One region of the Streptomyces sp. NBC_00878 genome, then DNA from elsewhere that is predicted to be linked to it. Evidence: riboswitches for the same ligand, from Rfam matches in the RefSeq annotation. Region 1 holds a riboswitch; the other holds the start of a gene.
The links. Region 1 has a riboswitch for cobalamin ahead of OHA11_RS41310 (ABC transporter substrate-binding protein). Riboswitches for the same ligand answer to the same signal wherever they lie in the genome.

Region 1 (7,677 bases):
GTTGGCGGGTGTCGCACTGACGTGTACCTTCCAGCCCTGCTCCGGGATGGCGACACCGTCCTCGGGGGCGAGCAGTACCCAGACACCTTGGTCAGCGCGCCGCCAGCTCCGCGGCACCTCACCAACGGCAGCCGGAAACCGGGAATCCGCGTCCGCGGCGCAGTCCAAAGGTTCGTACCATGCCGGATCGGCGATGGTGAACGACTCATATCGCGGGTCCATCCGGCGTCCTTCCTAAGCTGAGTCGCGGTGCTGACGTCACCAATATTCGTCGGCGACCGCTCTTCCCGACAACGAACTTAAGGTGCTCCTGAAGTCGCCTGGTCAGTCAGTCAGCCGGTCGGAAGGGGAGCGTCGAATTACGGAAGGCTTGCCCGGCGTTTTCTATGCGGTGCCATGCCGGCCCCCATGGCATCGTTAATCCATGACAATCCGAATCATGATTGCCGATGACCAAGCCGCCATACGCCGGGGATTCCGCCTGATTTTCGAAGTCCAGGCCGGGGCGACGCTGGTGGCGGAGGCGGCCGACGAGGAGTCCGCCCTCGGGGCCGCGTCGGAGACTCTCCCCGACGTCCTGCTCAGCGGTATGAGGATGCCGGGTCCGGGCTTCCCCGAGTTACCTCGCGGGCCGGCTCCGGACGCCCCCTCCGTACGGGTCGTCGTGGTGACGACCTTCGACGTGGACGAGTACGCGCACGTCGCGCTGCACGACGCCCACGGGTTTCTGCTCAAGTACTCCGACGCCGCGTTGCTCACGCAGGCGGTCCGGTCGGCCGTGAACGGCGACTCCCTCGACAGCCCGGAGATCACCACTCGGCTGCCGAAGCGGCTCACTCCGGACGGACCCGTGGTGTCCACGCCCGGCGCCGAACTGACGCCCCGCGAGCGGGAGGTCGCCGGGCTGGTCGCGGAAGGGCTGACCAACACCGACATCGGGGCGGCGCTGTTCATCTCCCAGGGGACGGTAAAGACACACCTTGCGAACCTTCAGCGCAAGCTGAAGGTCCGCAATCGCGTGGGTGTCGCCGCCTGGGTCTGGCAATCAGGTCTGCGGGAGCCGTCCCGAGCGGTGAAGTGACGGCACCCGGGCACCTGAGTCCGCCTCGCCGTCCATGAGGCTGCGGCCCAGCGGCGTCAGTGTGTGCAGGACGAGGTTCCGGTTCCGGTGGGTGTCGATCAGTCCTGCCGCCCGCAGTACGGAAGTGTGCTGACTCACCGCCGCGGCCGACACCCCCACCTCGCCCGCGAGTTCCCCGTTCGTGCAGCCGCTGAGCAGTGCCTTCAGCATGGCTGCCCGCGTTCTGCCCACCAGCATGGCCAGTGCGTCCTGGGAGGACCCGGCCATCGGGGTCTCAGGCGGACCGGCGCCGAGCGGGGCGGTGTTGCGCGGGTCGGGCCGTACGGGGAACACCAGCATGGACGCGGCGTCGTCCGAGTGAGGCCGGTCGGCGGTCAGCGGCGTGCCGGGAGCGGTCAGGAAGAGTGAGGGCGACACCAGCAGCCCGCGGCCGCCCAGTTCGATCTCCGCGGGGCCGCCGCCCTCGATCTCCAGCACGGGCGCATGCCAGTGGATACGCGGATGCAGGCTGCGGAGCAGGGCTTCCACGCCGGATGCGCTCATGATCTGGCGGTAGACGTCCGTGACACGGTCGAGGAGGGCGCGGACGGCATTCCAGTACGGCACCACCGCCAGCCTCGCGAATCCGTCGAGCAGAGTCCCCAACTCCCGGGCGGACAGCGTCCCGGCCGGAGCCGACAAGGTGTCCAGGCGCGTGCGGGTGACCTCCGGGGCCGACAAGCGGAGTGCGTCTTGGGCCGTCATCCCCGAGTCCACGAAATGCTGCAAAAGGCGCTGTAATTCGGTGTGGCTGAGCATTCCGCTTAGTGCCGCCCGATGCCATATCCGGAAGTAGCCACCGGTGTTTTTCCGCCAGCCTTCCAAGGCGAAAGCGGATTCGATCTCCGGGCCAACTGGCCCGATCATTCGAACGCGTGCGAGATCTTCTACGGAAAAGAAGATGCGGATCATGGTTCATGTCCCCCTGGTCGTAGGGGGGAATGAATGTCCGGCCCTTCGGCCGCCCCCCTATCGGCATGCCGACATCATGTCCGGCGGACTCGGCGCGCGATATCGACCTTTCGGTGGATACTCGGGGTAGGGAACGGCAGGTACGCGGCAACACGGCTTCCCGCCGACGCGCGGCCCCCGTTTCACCCGTGTGGGAGGACGGCCGGACTCCTGACTGACTGGCCGGCCGGCTGACCGCCGGAAACGACGTCCACCTCGCCGAATCAACGCAGGGACTTGAGTTCGATCGCCGGGCAGCGGTCCATGACCATGTCGAGGCCGGCCGCGCGGGCGCGGTCGTAGGCGGCTTCGTCGATGACGCCCAGCTGGTACCAGACGGCCTTCGCGCCGATGGCGACCGCCTCGTCGGCCACCGGGCCGGCGAGGTCGCTGTTGACGAACACGTCGACGACATCGACCTCGAAGGGGATGTCCTCCAGCGAGGCGTACCCCTTTTCGCCGTGGACCGTCTCGGCCTTCGGGTGGACCGGGACGATGCGCTTGCCGTGGCGCTGGAGGACGTCCGCCACGCCGTACGCGGCGCGCCGCTCGTTCGACGACAGGCCGACGATCGCCCAGGTGTCTCCGAGCTCGGTGAGGATCTTGCGGATCGTTGCCGGGTCGCCGTACACGGTCGGCCTCCTTGGGATGCGTACGTACGAATGCTGCTGCGCCCGACAACAGCGCGCGCGGCGCGGTGATTCCCCGGCCCGGCGACGGGCGAGCACTGGAGAGCACAGCAGCTTGCGGGCGTCGACGGCGAAGTCACCCAGCGCGGGCGACAGACAGCCGCCGGGCAGGTCGTCGTGGTTGCCGACCGTGGAGTACCACGGGATATCGAGTCCCGGGCTGGTCACGGGCCGTATCGCGGCGTCGAGGAAGCCGGGGATACGGGGCAGCCCGCGCCGCTTGTCCAGGTCGCGCAGGGCCGCGTCGTCCGGATGCCAGTAGAGGGGGAGGCCGGAGTTCTGGACACCTTCGTACGCCGTCGGGTCCCCGGTGTTGGGAGTGATCCTGCCTCCGCTCATCAGCGTGAGGAACCACTCAAGTTCGATCGCGGAGTTGTTGTCGATGTTGTCGCCCGTCGTCATCACGAACGAGGGCGCGAGGCCGGTGTACGGGCCCCCGCCGAGCGCGTTCACCTGCTCCACGAGCGCGACCGCCCCCGCCACCGTCAGCGCCTCCTGGGCCCGCCACGCGGCAGGCTTGCGCGACCGCAGGAACTCGGTGCGCAGCGGGTTCTGTACGTCCGTGACGTGCAGGTCGGTGAACTGCACGAAGCACGCGAGCGGTGTGCGCCGGTCCTGGCGACCGGCGGCGGGAGACGCGAGGTCTCCTCGTACGACGACGGGCCAGCCGGGGCCTGGTACGAGCCGTCGGTAGGTGCCGTGCGCGCGACCGCCGAGGCGGGCCGTGGTCTCCAGGGTGGTCGCCGCGAACGGTGCCGCGCGTCGTGTCGGCCGTCGGGTGGCTCGGCCGGCGAGGGGCGGCTGCGGGGCGGCACTCCCTGCGGCGGGCTGCGCGGCGGGCTGCACAGAGGGGTCGGGCGCTGCCGTGGGAAGAGGGCCGCCGTTCCTCCGGCGGCTCCCGCCGCGACGGCGCCGGAGGCGAGCAGAAAGCGACGACGCTTGATCGAGGATGCGGGCGGGGAAGGGGGCGTGGATGTGGTCCCCGCCATTTCGGTCCCGGTCATGGGGCGGCCCTCCGGTGCCTCCGAGAGACTCACTGAGCGGAACTACTCATTCAGGCCGCAGGGGCAGGGGCGTGGCGTCGCCGTGAACACCGCCGGAACAGGAGGAACGGCCGGTAGCGCCTCGTGCCCCGGCCCGCACCACCGGCCCGCGCCACCGCCCGTACGGCAGGTCGTACGACCGGCCGCACCACCGGCCCGCCACACCCGGCGTGATAGCTTGCCGAGGCCAGTCGAACCCATGTACGTGGGTCAGGGAATCCGGTGGAAATCCGGAGCTGACGCGCAGCGGTGAGGGTGACGGGCGGGGCATCGGCCACTGGACCGGCATGACGGTCCGGGAAGGCGCCTCGTCCGGGTGACCCCGAGTCCGAAGACCTGCTGGCGGCCTCCTCGGTCACGCGCCGACGGGGGAACACCGTACGACCGGGCTCCGCGTTCGAGCCCTCGACGCCCGAGGAACTCCCGTGCCCATCGCACGTCTTGCCCGCCCTGCTGCCCTCGCCCTGTCCGGGGCCCTCCTGTTGACCGGCTGCGGTTCGGGAGGCTCGCCGTCGGACACGGATTCCGGGAACTCCGGGGACTCCGGGGACTCCGTCAGCCTCGACAACTGCGGCCACACCGTACGCGTCGAGTCCCCGCCCCGGCGGGCCGTCTCCCTCAACCAGGGCACCACCGAGATCATGCTCTCGCTCGGCCTCGCCGACCGTATGGCCGGCACCGCCACCTGGACCGACCCCGTGATGAAGGGCCTGGAGAAGGCGAACGCGAAGGTGGGGCGGATCGCCGACAACAACCCCTCCTTCGAACGCGTTCTGGACGCCGACCCCGACTTCGTCGCCGCCTCCTTCGTGTCCACGCTCGGCAAGGGAGGCGTGGCCACCCGCGAGCAGTTCGAGAAGCTCGGCGTGCCCGCCTACGTCTCGCCCTCGGACTGCGTCGGCAAGGACAACTCCTCGGGCGGCGACGGCGCACGGAAGACGGCCCTCGGCATCGACGCCGTCTACGGCGAAGTGCGCGACCTGGCCAAGGCGTTCGGCGTCGAGAAGCGGGGCGAGGAGCTCGTCGCCGACCTCAAGCAGCGGATGAAGAAGGCCACTTCGGGGATCGACGCCTCCGACGTCACCCTCCTGTACTGGTTCGCCAACTCCGACTCGCCCTACATGGCGGGCTGTTGTGGCGCGCCGGGCGTCATCACCCGGACCCTCGGCGCGAAGAACGTCTTCGACGACACGCACGAGGAGTGGCCCCAGATCAACTGGGAGACGGTCGCCGACCGCGACCCCGACGTACTCGTCATCGGCGACCTCACCCGCAAGTCGCAGACCGCCGAGTCCGCGAAGAAGAAGATCGAGTTCCTGGAGTCCGACCCGGTCACCAAGAACATGACCGCCGTGAAGAAGAAGCGGTACGTCCTGCTCAGCGGGCAGGCGATGAACCCGACCATCCGCACGGTCGAAGGCGTCGAGCAAGTTGCCTCCGCCCTGCGGGAGTTCGGGCTCACCGGGTGACGCGGCCGCGCCTGGGACTGCTCATCACGGCAGGCGTCGCCCTGCTCCTCGTGTCCGTCGCCGTCGCGATCACCATCGGCCCCGCGGACATCCGGGTCGGCGACGTCTGGTCCGTGGTCGCGTCCCATCTCGGCTGGGGCAGCACGGAGTTGACCCCGATCCGGGAGGGCATCGTCTGGGAGCTGCGCCTGCCGCGTACGCTCCTGGCGGCCGTCTGCGGGGCCGGACTCGCCGTGTGCGGTGCGGTGATGCAGTCCCTGCTGCGCAACCCGCTCGCCGACCCGTTCGTCCTCGGGGTGTCCTCGGGCGCTTCGACCGGCGCCGTGCTCGTGGTCGTCCTCGGCGTCGGCGGGGGCCTGGAACCGGTTTCCGCGGGCGCGTTCCTCGGCGCGGTGCTGTCGTTCGGGCTCGTCCTGCTGCTCAGCCACCTGCTGGGCGGGGCGACGGACCGTGTCGTGCTGAGCGGGGTCGCCGCGATGCAGCTCTTCTCCGCCCTCACCTCCTTCGTCGTGCTGACCGCCGCCGACGCCGAGACCACCCGCGGGGTGCTGTTCTGGCTGCTCGGATCGCTGAGCGGGGTCGGCTGGACCGACGTCTGGGTCTGCCTGACGGTGCTCGCGGTCACGCTGCTGGTCTGCCTCGGATACGCGCGGACGCTCGACGCGTTCGCCTTCGGCCAGGACGCCGCCGCGACACTCGGGGTCTCCGTGGCCCGTACGCGGCTCGTGCTGCTGTGTGCCACCGCGCTGCTGACGGCCGCGCTGGTCAGCTCGGCGGGCGCGATCGGCTTCGTCGGCCTCGTACTGCCGCACGCGGCAAGGGCGTTGGTGGGCTCCGGGCACGCCCGGCTGCTACCGGTCACGGCTCTCGCCGGAGCGGTGTTCCTGGTGTGGGTGGACACGCTGGCCCGTACCGTCCTCGACCCCCAGGAGGTTCCCGTGGGCGTGGTGACCTCGCTGATCGGCGTACCGGTGTTCGTGCTGGTGCTGTACCGGACGCGGAGGACGTGATGACGGGATGACGGCGGAGCACATGGAGACCGAGGACACCAAGAGCAAGTACATCAAGAGCAAGTACATCAAGAGCGAGGACACCAAAGGTACGGAGCACGCGGAAGCCGCACGGGGAGCCGGCCTCCGCGCCCACCGCGTCACGCGCACCGCCGACGGCCGTGTCATCCTCGACGGCGTCAGTATCGCCCCGGCCCCCGGCACGACCGTCGGTCTGCTCGGCCCGAACGGCTCCGGCAAGTCCACCCTCCTGCGCCTGCTCGCGGGCGTCCTCGCCCCGGCCTCGGGCGTGGTCACCCTCGACGGCCGCCCCCTCGCCGGTCTGGGCCGCCGCGACGTCGCCCGCCGTATCGCCGTGGTCGAGCAACAGGCCGACACCCAGGTCGAGTTGAACGTCCGGGACGTAGTACGGCTCGGCCGCACACCGCACCGCCGCGCCTGGACCCCGGCATCCTCGGCGGACGAGGAAGCCGTACGCGACGCGCTGGACCGCACCGGCCTCACCGGCCTCGCCCACCAGTCCTGGCACACGCTCTCCGGCGGCGAACGCCAGCGCGTGCAGATCGCCCGCGCACTCGCCCAGGAACCCCGCGAACTGCTCCTCGACGAACCGACCAACCACCTGGACATCCAGCACCAGCTCGACCTGCTGACCCTCGTCACCTCGCTCCCGGTCACCAGCGTCGTCGCCCTGCACGACCTCAACCTCGCGGCGATGTACTGCGATCAACTGGTCGTCCTGCGCGAGGGACGCGTCGTGGCCTGCGGCAGTCCGGGCGACATCCTCACGGAAGGGCTCATCGCCGAGGTGTACGGCGTCCGGGCCGCCGTCACGCGCGACGGCCCCGACGGCCGACCGCACGTGCGCTTCCTGGGGACGGTGGGCTGATCGGCGTACCGGTGACGCGTTGGGGTGGCAGCCGCGACGCGTGGTGCTCGCATCAGCGATGTGCGGTCGGCGCACCACTGATTCGCGAACACGTGTCCGGAATGACGTCCGCCTCCCTGCGCCGGACCCCGCACGCGCCTACGCTCACTCCGTGCTGCGTATCACCGACTCCCGAACCGGCGAGCCCACCGACGCCACCCCCGCCCGCCGCGGCCTGACCCGCGTCGAGGCCCACGTGCCACGCCCCGACACCACCGGCCTGCGCGTGCTCCTGGTCGCCGACGTCCTCGTACGCGCCCTGGAGATCAGCGGGACTCCCGTCTGGACCGTACTGACCGGCGCGGAGGGGCGCGCGGAGCTCCGGGCCCGCGCCGCGACGCTCGGCATCCGCCCGTTCGAGGACGAACGGGACAGCGGATCCGGCCTGGGCGAGGCCCAGGTGCTGCACGTGCTCGGTCCGGACACGGACACGGACACGGACACGGACACGGAGACGGGGAAATACA
Region 2 (7,677 bases), 7.4 Mb from region 1:
ACTGGCCCTCGGCGCCGGCACAGCACTGGTGGCGGCCGCCCCGACCGTGGCACAGGCCTCAGCTCCCGGCGGAGTCGGCCTCTCCGGACTCTCTGGACTCTCCGGACGGCTGAGCGACCTGGAGCGGGAGCACTCCGCGCGCCTCGGTGTCCTCGCCCACGACACGGCCACGGGCCGGACCGTCGCGTACCGCGCGGACGAACTCTTCCCCATGTGCTCGGTGTTCAAGACGCTCACGGCCGCGGCCGTCCTGCGGGACCTCGACCGCGACGGTGAGTTCCTGGCCCGGCGCATCCGGTACACCAAGGAGTACGTCACGGCCGCGGGCTACGCCCCGATCACGGGCACCGACGAGAACGTCGCGGGCGGCATGACCGTCGAGCAACTGTGCGCCGCCGCCGTCTCCCACAGTGACAACGGGGCCGCGAACCTCCTCCTGCGCGAGCTGGACGGACCGACCGCGGTCACCCGGTTCTGCCGCTCGGTCGGCGACCGGACGACCCGGCTCGACCGGTGGGAACCCGAGCTGAACTCGGCCGAACCGTGGCGCACGACCGACATCACCAGCCCTCGCGCCATCGGGCGGACCTACGCACGGCTCGTCATCGGCGGGGCGCTTCCGTCCGAGGACCGCGAACGCCTGACCGGGTGGCTCATCGCCAACACCACCAACACCGAGCGTTTCCGCGCCGGCCTGCCCGGCGACTGGACCCTCGCGGACAAGACCGGGGGCGGCTCGTCGTACGGGGTCGCCAACGACGTGGGTGTCGTATGGCCTCCCGGACGGCCGCCCCTGGTGCTGGCCGTCCTGTCGACCACGCACTCCCCCGAGGGCCCCTCGGACAACCCGCTGGTCGCCAGGGCGGCCGAGCTGGTGGCGACGGAACTCACCTGACGCACCAGGGAGAACGAGCGCCGGATGCCCGATCACGGTGCCGAGGACCGGCCGGGGGCACACAAGTCCTCGGCCGGTCGGATCAGCTGGATTGATCGGATCGGTGAATCAGTCGGCCAGGCGGCTCAGTTGGCGGGCAGCTCCGCGCGGACCGTCTGGGCGGCCGCGACCAGGTTCCCCAGGGACGCCCGGGTCTCGGGCCAGCCGCGGGTCTTCAGGCCGCAGTCGGGGTTGACCCACAGCCGTTCGGCCGGGATGGCCTCAAGTCCCTTGCGCAGCAGGGCGGCTGCCTCGTCCGTGCTCGGGACGCGCGGTGAGTGGATGTCGTAGACGCCGGGCCCGGCCTCGCGCGGGTAGCCGTGCGCGGCCAGTTCGCGGGCGACCTGCATATGGGAGCGGGCGGCCTCCAGGCTGATGACGTCGGCGTCGAGGTCGTCGATGGCCTGGACGATGTCGCCGAACTCGGCGTAGCACATGTGGGTGTGGATCTGGGTGTCCGGCCGGACCCCGGCCGTGGTGAGGCGGAACGCCTCGGTGGCCCACGCCAGATAGCCGGGGTGGTCGGCGGCGCGCAGCGGCAGGGTTTCGCGCAGGGCGGGTTCGTCGACCTGGATGACCGAAGTCCCGGCCGCCTCAAGGTCGTTCACCTCGTCGCGCAGGGCGAGGGCGACCTGCCGGGCGGTGTCCCCGAGCGGCTGGTCGTCGCGGACGAAGGACCAGGCGAGCATGGTGACCGGTCCGGTGAGCATGCCCTTGACCGGGCGGTCGGTGAGCGACTGGGCGTACGTCGTCCAGCGCACCGTCATCGGTTCCGGGCGGGAGATGTCGCCGGCCAGGATCGGCGGGCGGACATAGCGGGTGCCGTAGGACTGGACCCAGCCGTGCTGCGTGGCGAGGTAGCCCGTCAGCTGCTCGGCGAAGTACTGGACCATGTCGTTGCGTTCGGGCTCGCCGTGCACGAGGACGTCGATGCCGGTCTTCTCCTGGAAGGCGATCACCTCCTGGATCTCCGCCTTGATGCGCTCCCCGTATCCGGCCGCGTCGAGCCGGCCGACACGCAAGTCGGCCCGAGCGGTGCGCAGTTCGGCGGTCTGCGGGAAGGAGCCGATGGTGGTGGTCGGCAGCAGGGGCAGCCCGAGGTGGGCGCGCTGGGCCGTGGCCCGCTCGGCGTACGGCTGGGAACGGCGGGCGTCGGCCTGTGTGACCGCGGTGGCGCGGGCCCGTACGGCCGGGTCGCGGGTGATGGGGGAGCCCGCGCGGGAGGCCAAGTCGGCACGGTTGGCGGCGAGTTCGCCGGTGATCGTGCCGGTGCCCTGGGCGAGGCCCTTGGCGAGGGTGACGATCTCGGCGGTCTTCTGGCGGGCGAAGGCGAGCCAGCGCAGGATCTGCGGTTCGATGTCGCGTTCGGTGGTGGCGTCGAGGGGGACATGGAGCAGTGAGCAGGAGGCGGCCACGTCGACCCGGTCGGCCAGCCCGAGCAGTGTGCCGAGCGTGGCGAGGGACGCCGACAGGTCGTTCACCCAGATGTTGCGGCCGTTGACCACGCCCGCGACCAGGCGCTTGCCGGGCAGACCGCCGACCCTGGCCAGGGCGTCCAGGTTGGCCGCGGCGGCCTCGGTGAAGTCGAGCGCCAGACCCTCCACCGGAGCCTTGGCCAGCACGGGCAGTGCGTCGCCGAGCCGGCCGAAGTACGAGGCGACCAGCAGCTTGGGACGGTCGGTGAGGGCGCCGAGGTCGCGGTAGGCGCGCGCGGCCGCGTTGAGTTCGGCGGGTGTGCGGTCCTGGACGAGGGCCGGTTCGTCGAGCTGCGCCCAGTCCGCGCCCGCGGCCCGCAGATCGGCGAGGACCTCGGCGTACACGGGCAGCAGCCGGTCCAGCAGGGTCAGCGGGTCGAAGTCGGCGGGCACGCCGGGCGCGGGCTTGGCGAGCAGGAGGTAGGTGACGGGGCCGACGAGGACCGGGCGGGCGGTGAGGCCCAGGGCGAGGGCCTCACCGAGTTCGCCCACCTGCTTGGCGGAGTCGGCGGTGAAGACGGTGTCCGGCCCCAACTCCGGTACCAGATAGTGGTAGTTGGTGTCGAACCACTTCGTCATCTCCAGCGGCGCCACGTCCTGGGTGCCGCGCGCCATCGCGAAGTAGCCGTCGAGCGCGTCGGCCTCGACCGCGGCGCGGTGGCGCCCGGGGATCGCGCCGACCATGACGCTGGTGTCCAGGACATGGTCGTAGTACGAGAAGTCGCCGGTCGGCACTTCGTGGAGGCCGGCCTCGGCCAGTTGCCGCCAATTGGTGCGGCGCAGTTCGGCGGCGGTGGCCCGGAGGGCGTCGGCGTCGACGCGGCCCTTCCAGTACCCCTCGATCGCCTTCTTCAGTTCCCGGCCCCTGCCCTGACGGGGGTAGCCGTACACGGTGGCCCGTGCCGCCGCGGCTGCGGACTTCGCTGTCACGGAACTCTCCTTCGCGAGATGTCTCCCTGAGATCCCGGGACGGACGTGAACGCGAAGGGGTGACGAACCCGGCAAGGTACCTCGCGCGACAAGCGCGGTCGTCCGCCGGATATGTACGCCGACCCGCCCACGAGGTCACCGGGATGTCCGTACGCGATCGGTCGCGTACGGGCAGATGGCAGGTCTTCGGACTCGTGGGCGCGTCCTCCGTACGGAGGACACCTACTGGCCGTCGCTTCCCAGGCCCCGCTTCTTGGGGCCCAGTGCGTATGACGGCGGTCGTTCCCACTCACCGCTGCGGGGCAGTCCCGGATTCCCACCGGGTTCCCTCTTGCGACGCATCCCGCCTGGCGGACGGGGCGAACCAGCTGCGCTTGCCAGCCTACGGGGTATGGGTCGGATGCGTCGATTTTGGGTGCGGGCCCGGTGGGGGCTGGTCGCGCCCACGATGGGGGAGAAGCCGAGAGTGAGGAAGGAGCCGCATATCGATACAGCCCCGCGCCCCCGAGGTGGGTCAGCTCGGCCCGGTTTCAAAGGCTCTCAGGATCCGCTCGGCCGCCAGGGTTGCGGTCAACTCGCCTTCCCTTACCTGGCGTTCGAGGTCCGGGGCCAGTGCGCGGACCGTCGGATCTGCGTGCAGTCGGCCCAGGAGTTCGTCGCGGACCATCGTCCACGTCCAGTCCACCTGCTGGTCGCGGCGCTTGGCGGCGAGGCGGCCGGTGGATTCGAGGAGCGTGCGGTGCTGTTCCAGGCGCTCCCAGACCGTGTCCAGGCCGGTGCCCTCCCGGGCGCTGCAACTCAGTACCGGCGGGGTCCAGGCCGCGTCGGCCGGATGCATCAGCCGCAGTGCGCCCGCCAACTCCCTTGCCGCGCCCCGGGCGTCACGCTCGTGCGGACCGTCCGCCTTGTTGACGGCGATGACGTCCGCCAGTTCCAGGACGCCCTTCTTGATGCCCTGCAACTGGTCGCCGGTCCGGGCGAGGGTCAGGAGCAGGAAGGAGTCGACCATGTTCGCGACCGCGGTCTCGGACTGGCCGACGCCGACCGTCTCCACGAGGACCACGTCGTAACCGGCCGCCTCCATCACCACGATCGACTCCCGGGTCGCCTTCGCGACCCCGCCGAGCGTCCCGGCGGTGGGGGAGGGGCGGATGAAGGCCGCAGGGTCGACGGCCAGGCGCTCCATGCGCGTCTTGTCGCCCAGGATGGACCCGCCCGTCCGGCTCGACGACGGGTCGACGGCGAGCACCGCGACCCGGTACCCGAGCGAGGTGAGCAGGGTCCCGAACGCGTCGATGAACGTCGACTTGCCCACGCCGGGCACGCCGCTGATGCCGATCCGCCGCGCCTTCCCGCTGTGCGGCAGCAGCTCGGTCAGCAACTCCTGTGCCAGCGCGCGGTGTTGGGGCTTCGTCGACTCGACGAGCGTGATGGCGCGCGCCACCAGCGCTCGCTTTCCGTCGAGAACGCCCTTCACATAGGTGTCGAGTTGGATCGCCACGGGGCTCAGAGGTCGTGTCCGAGGTCGGTGGCCAGGCGCTCGACCAGGTCGTACGCCGCGTCCGGGATCACCGTGCCGGGCGGGAAGACGGCAGCCGCGCCCATCTCACCGAGCGTGGGCACGTCCTGCGGCGGAATCACCCCGCCGACCACGATCATGATGTCCTCGCGGCCCTCCTCGGCGAGCGACTCCCTGAGCGCCGGTACGAGGGTCAGGTGCCCCGCTGCCAGGGAGGACACTCCGACGATGTGCACGTCCGCCTCGACGGCCTGGCGGGCCACCTCGCCCGGCGTCTGGAACAGCGGGCCGACGTCCACGTCGAAGCCGAGGTCGGCGAACGCGGTCGCGATCACCTTCTGGCCGCGGTCGTGCCCGTCCTGGCCCATCTTGGCGACCAGGATGCGCGGCCGGCGCCCCTCGGCCTCCTCGAAGGAGGACACCAGCGTGCGGGTGCGCGCGACGGACGGCGACTCGCCGGCTTCGGTGCGGTACACACCCGAGATCGTACGGATCTGGCTCGCGTGCCGCCCGTACACCTTCTCCAGCGCGTCGGAGATCTCCCCGACGGTGGCCTTCGCGCGGGCCGCGTTCACGGCCAGCTCCAGCAGGTTGCCTTCGCCGCCGGCCGCCCGGGTCAGGGCGTCGAGCGAGTCCTGGCAGGCCCGCTCGTCGCGCTCCGCGCGCAGCCGCCGCAGCTTCTCGATCTGCTGGGTGCGGACGGAGGAGTTGTCGACCTTGAGGACGTCGATCTGCTCGTCGGTCTCGACGCGGTACTTGTTCACGCCGATCACCGGCTGGCGCCCGGAGTCGATGCGCGCCTGGGTGCGGGCCGCGGCCTCCTCGATGCGCAGCTTGGGGATGCCCGCGTCGATGGCCTTGGCCATACCGCCCGCCGCCTCGACCTCCTCGATGTGCTGCCAGGCCCGGCGGGCGAGGTCGTACGTCAGCTTCTCGACGTACGCGCTGCCGCCCCACGGGTCGATCACCCGGGTCGTGCCGGACTCCTGCTGGATCAGCAGCTGGGTGTTGCGGGCGATGCGCGCCGAGAAGTCGGTGGGCAGGGCGAGCGCCTCGTCCAGGGCGTTGGTGTGCAGGGACTGGGTGTGGCCCTGGGTGGCCGCCATCGCCTCCACACACGTACGCGGGACGTTGTTGAAGACGTCCTGCGCGGTCAGCGACCAGCCGGAGGTCTGCGAATGGGTGCGCAGGGAAAGCGACTTGGGATTCTGCGGGTCGAACTGCTTGACCAGCTTGGCCCACAGCAGGCGCGCGGCCCGCAACTTGGCGATCTCCATGAAGAAGTTCATGCCGATAGCCCAGAAGAAGGAGAGCCGGGGCGCGAACGCGTCCACGTCCAGGCCGACTTCGCGCCCGGCCCGGATGTACTCCACCCCGTCGGCGAGCGTGTACGCCAGCTCCAGGTCGGCCGTCGCGCCCGCCTCCTGGATGTGATAGCCGGAGATGGAGATGGAGTTGTAGCGCGGCATCCGCTGCGAGGTGAACGCGAAGATGTCGGAGATGATCCGCATCGACGGCTTCGGCGGATAGATATAGGTGTTGCGGACCATGAACTCTTTGAGGATGTCGTTCTGGATGGTCCCGGCCAACTTCTCGGGCGGTACGCCCTGTTCCTCCGCCGCCACGATGTAGAGCGCGAGAACGGGCAGCACGGCACCGTTCATCGTCATCGACACCGTCATCTTGTCCAGCGGGATGCCGTCGAAGAGCTGCCGCATGTCGTAGATCGAGTCGATCGCCACGCCCGCCATGCCGACGTCACCGGTCACCCGTGGGTGGTCGCTGTCGTAACCGCGGTGGGTGGGGAGGTCGAAGGCGACGGACAGGCCCTTCTGGCCGGCCGCCAGATTGCGGCGGTAGAAGGCGTTGGACTCCTCGGCCGTGGAGAAGCCCGCGTACTGGCGGATCGTCCAGGGCTGGTTGACGTACATCGTCGGGTACGGGCCGCGCAGATACGGGGCGACGCCCGGGTACGTACCCAGGAAGTCCAGGCCCTCCAGGTCCTGCCCGGTGTAGAGCGGTTTGACCGCGATGCCCTCCGGGGTCTCCCAGAGGAGGTCGTCGCCGCCGGTGGCCTTCTTGACGGCGCCGCGCCACTCGTCGGTGCCGCCGTCGGCCTTCGGAACCCCCAGCTCGATCCCGGAGAAGTCGGGGATTCGTCCCGTCGGTTCCATCAGGACACTCCCATGCGGTCGAGGGTGGCGGAGAGCACGGCTACGGCGTCGCAGCCCGTGAAGACGTAGGCGTCGACACCGGAGTACTGCCCGGGACGGCCCGCGAGGAACACGTGCCGGGCGCCCGCCGCCTTGAGGGACGCGGTGACCTCGGCGGCCCGCTCCTCGTACAGCGCGTCGCTGGAGCACAGACAGGCCTCGGTGGCACCGCTGTCCTCGAACGCGCCCTCGGTGACGGGCTCGATGCCGCCCGCCTGGAACAGGTTCGAGGCGAAGGTGAGGCGGGTGGTGTGGGCGGCGGCGGGGCCGAGCGCGGCCAGGAAGATCCGCGGCCGGGTGCCGGTCGCCGCGAGGTGGGCGTCGGAGCGGGCGCGCAGTGCCTCGTACGCCTCGTCGCGCCGCACGCGCGGCAGCCCGCCGGGCGGTGGCACGGGGGCGGGCTCGCGTTCCACGAGCCGTTCGGCGAGGTTGGGGAACTCGCTGACGCCGGTGACGGGTTCGCGTCGCTTGGCGAGCTTCGCGCTGCGCGTCGCCCAGGTGGCGGCGAGGTCCTTGCCGATGCGGCCCGAGCGCAACGCCGCCGCCTGGCCGCCCTGTTGCTCGATCCGCTGGAAGAACTCCCAGCCCGCGTGGGCGAGTTCGTCG

Region 2: another riboswitch for cobalamin. It lies ahead of metE (5-methyltetrahydropteroyltriglutamate--homocysteine S-methyltransferase); the one in region 1 lies ahead of OHA11_RS41310 (ABC transporter substrate-binding protein).

What each region holds. Positions count from the first base shown of each region.
Region 1 covers NZ_JAPEOK010000001.1:9,497,209-9,504,885, forward strand. The annotation lists gene lanKC (class III lanthionine synthetase LanKC) at 1-222, opposite strand, end outside; gene OHA11_RS41290 (LuxR C-terminal-related transcriptional regulator) at 440-1,081, shown strand; gene OHA11_RS41295 (helix-turn-helix transcriptional regulator) at 1,046-1,825, opposite strand; gene OHA11_RS41300 (CoA-binding protein) at 2,296-2,703, opposite strand; partial or broken gene OHA11_RS41305 (TIGR03767 family metallophosphoesterase) at 2,809-3,495, opposite strand; cobalamin riboswitch at 3,975-4,162, shown strand; gene OHA11_RS41310 (ABC transporter substrate-binding protein) at 4,229-5,272, shown strand; gene OHA11_RS41315 (iron ABC transporter permease) at 5,269-6,282, shown strand; gene OHA11_RS41320 (ABC transporter ATP-binding protein) at 6,290-7,171, shown strand; gene OHA11_RS41325 (hypothetical protein) at 7,323-7,677, shown strand, end outside.
Region 2 covers NZ_JAPEOK010000001.1:2,134,593-2,142,269, reverse strand. The annotation lists gene bla (class A beta-lactamase) at 2-895, shown strand; gene metE (5-methyltetrahydropteroyltriglutamate--homocysteine S-methyltransferase) at 1,021-3,339, opposite strand; cobalamin riboswitch at 3,499-3,723, opposite strand; gene meaB (methylmalonyl Co-A mutase-associated GTPase MeaB) at 3,854-4,840, opposite strand; gene scpA (methylmalonyl-CoA mutase) at 4,846-7,032, opposite strand; gene OHA11_RS08610 (methylmalonyl-CoA mutase family protein) at 7,032-7,677, opposite strand, start outside.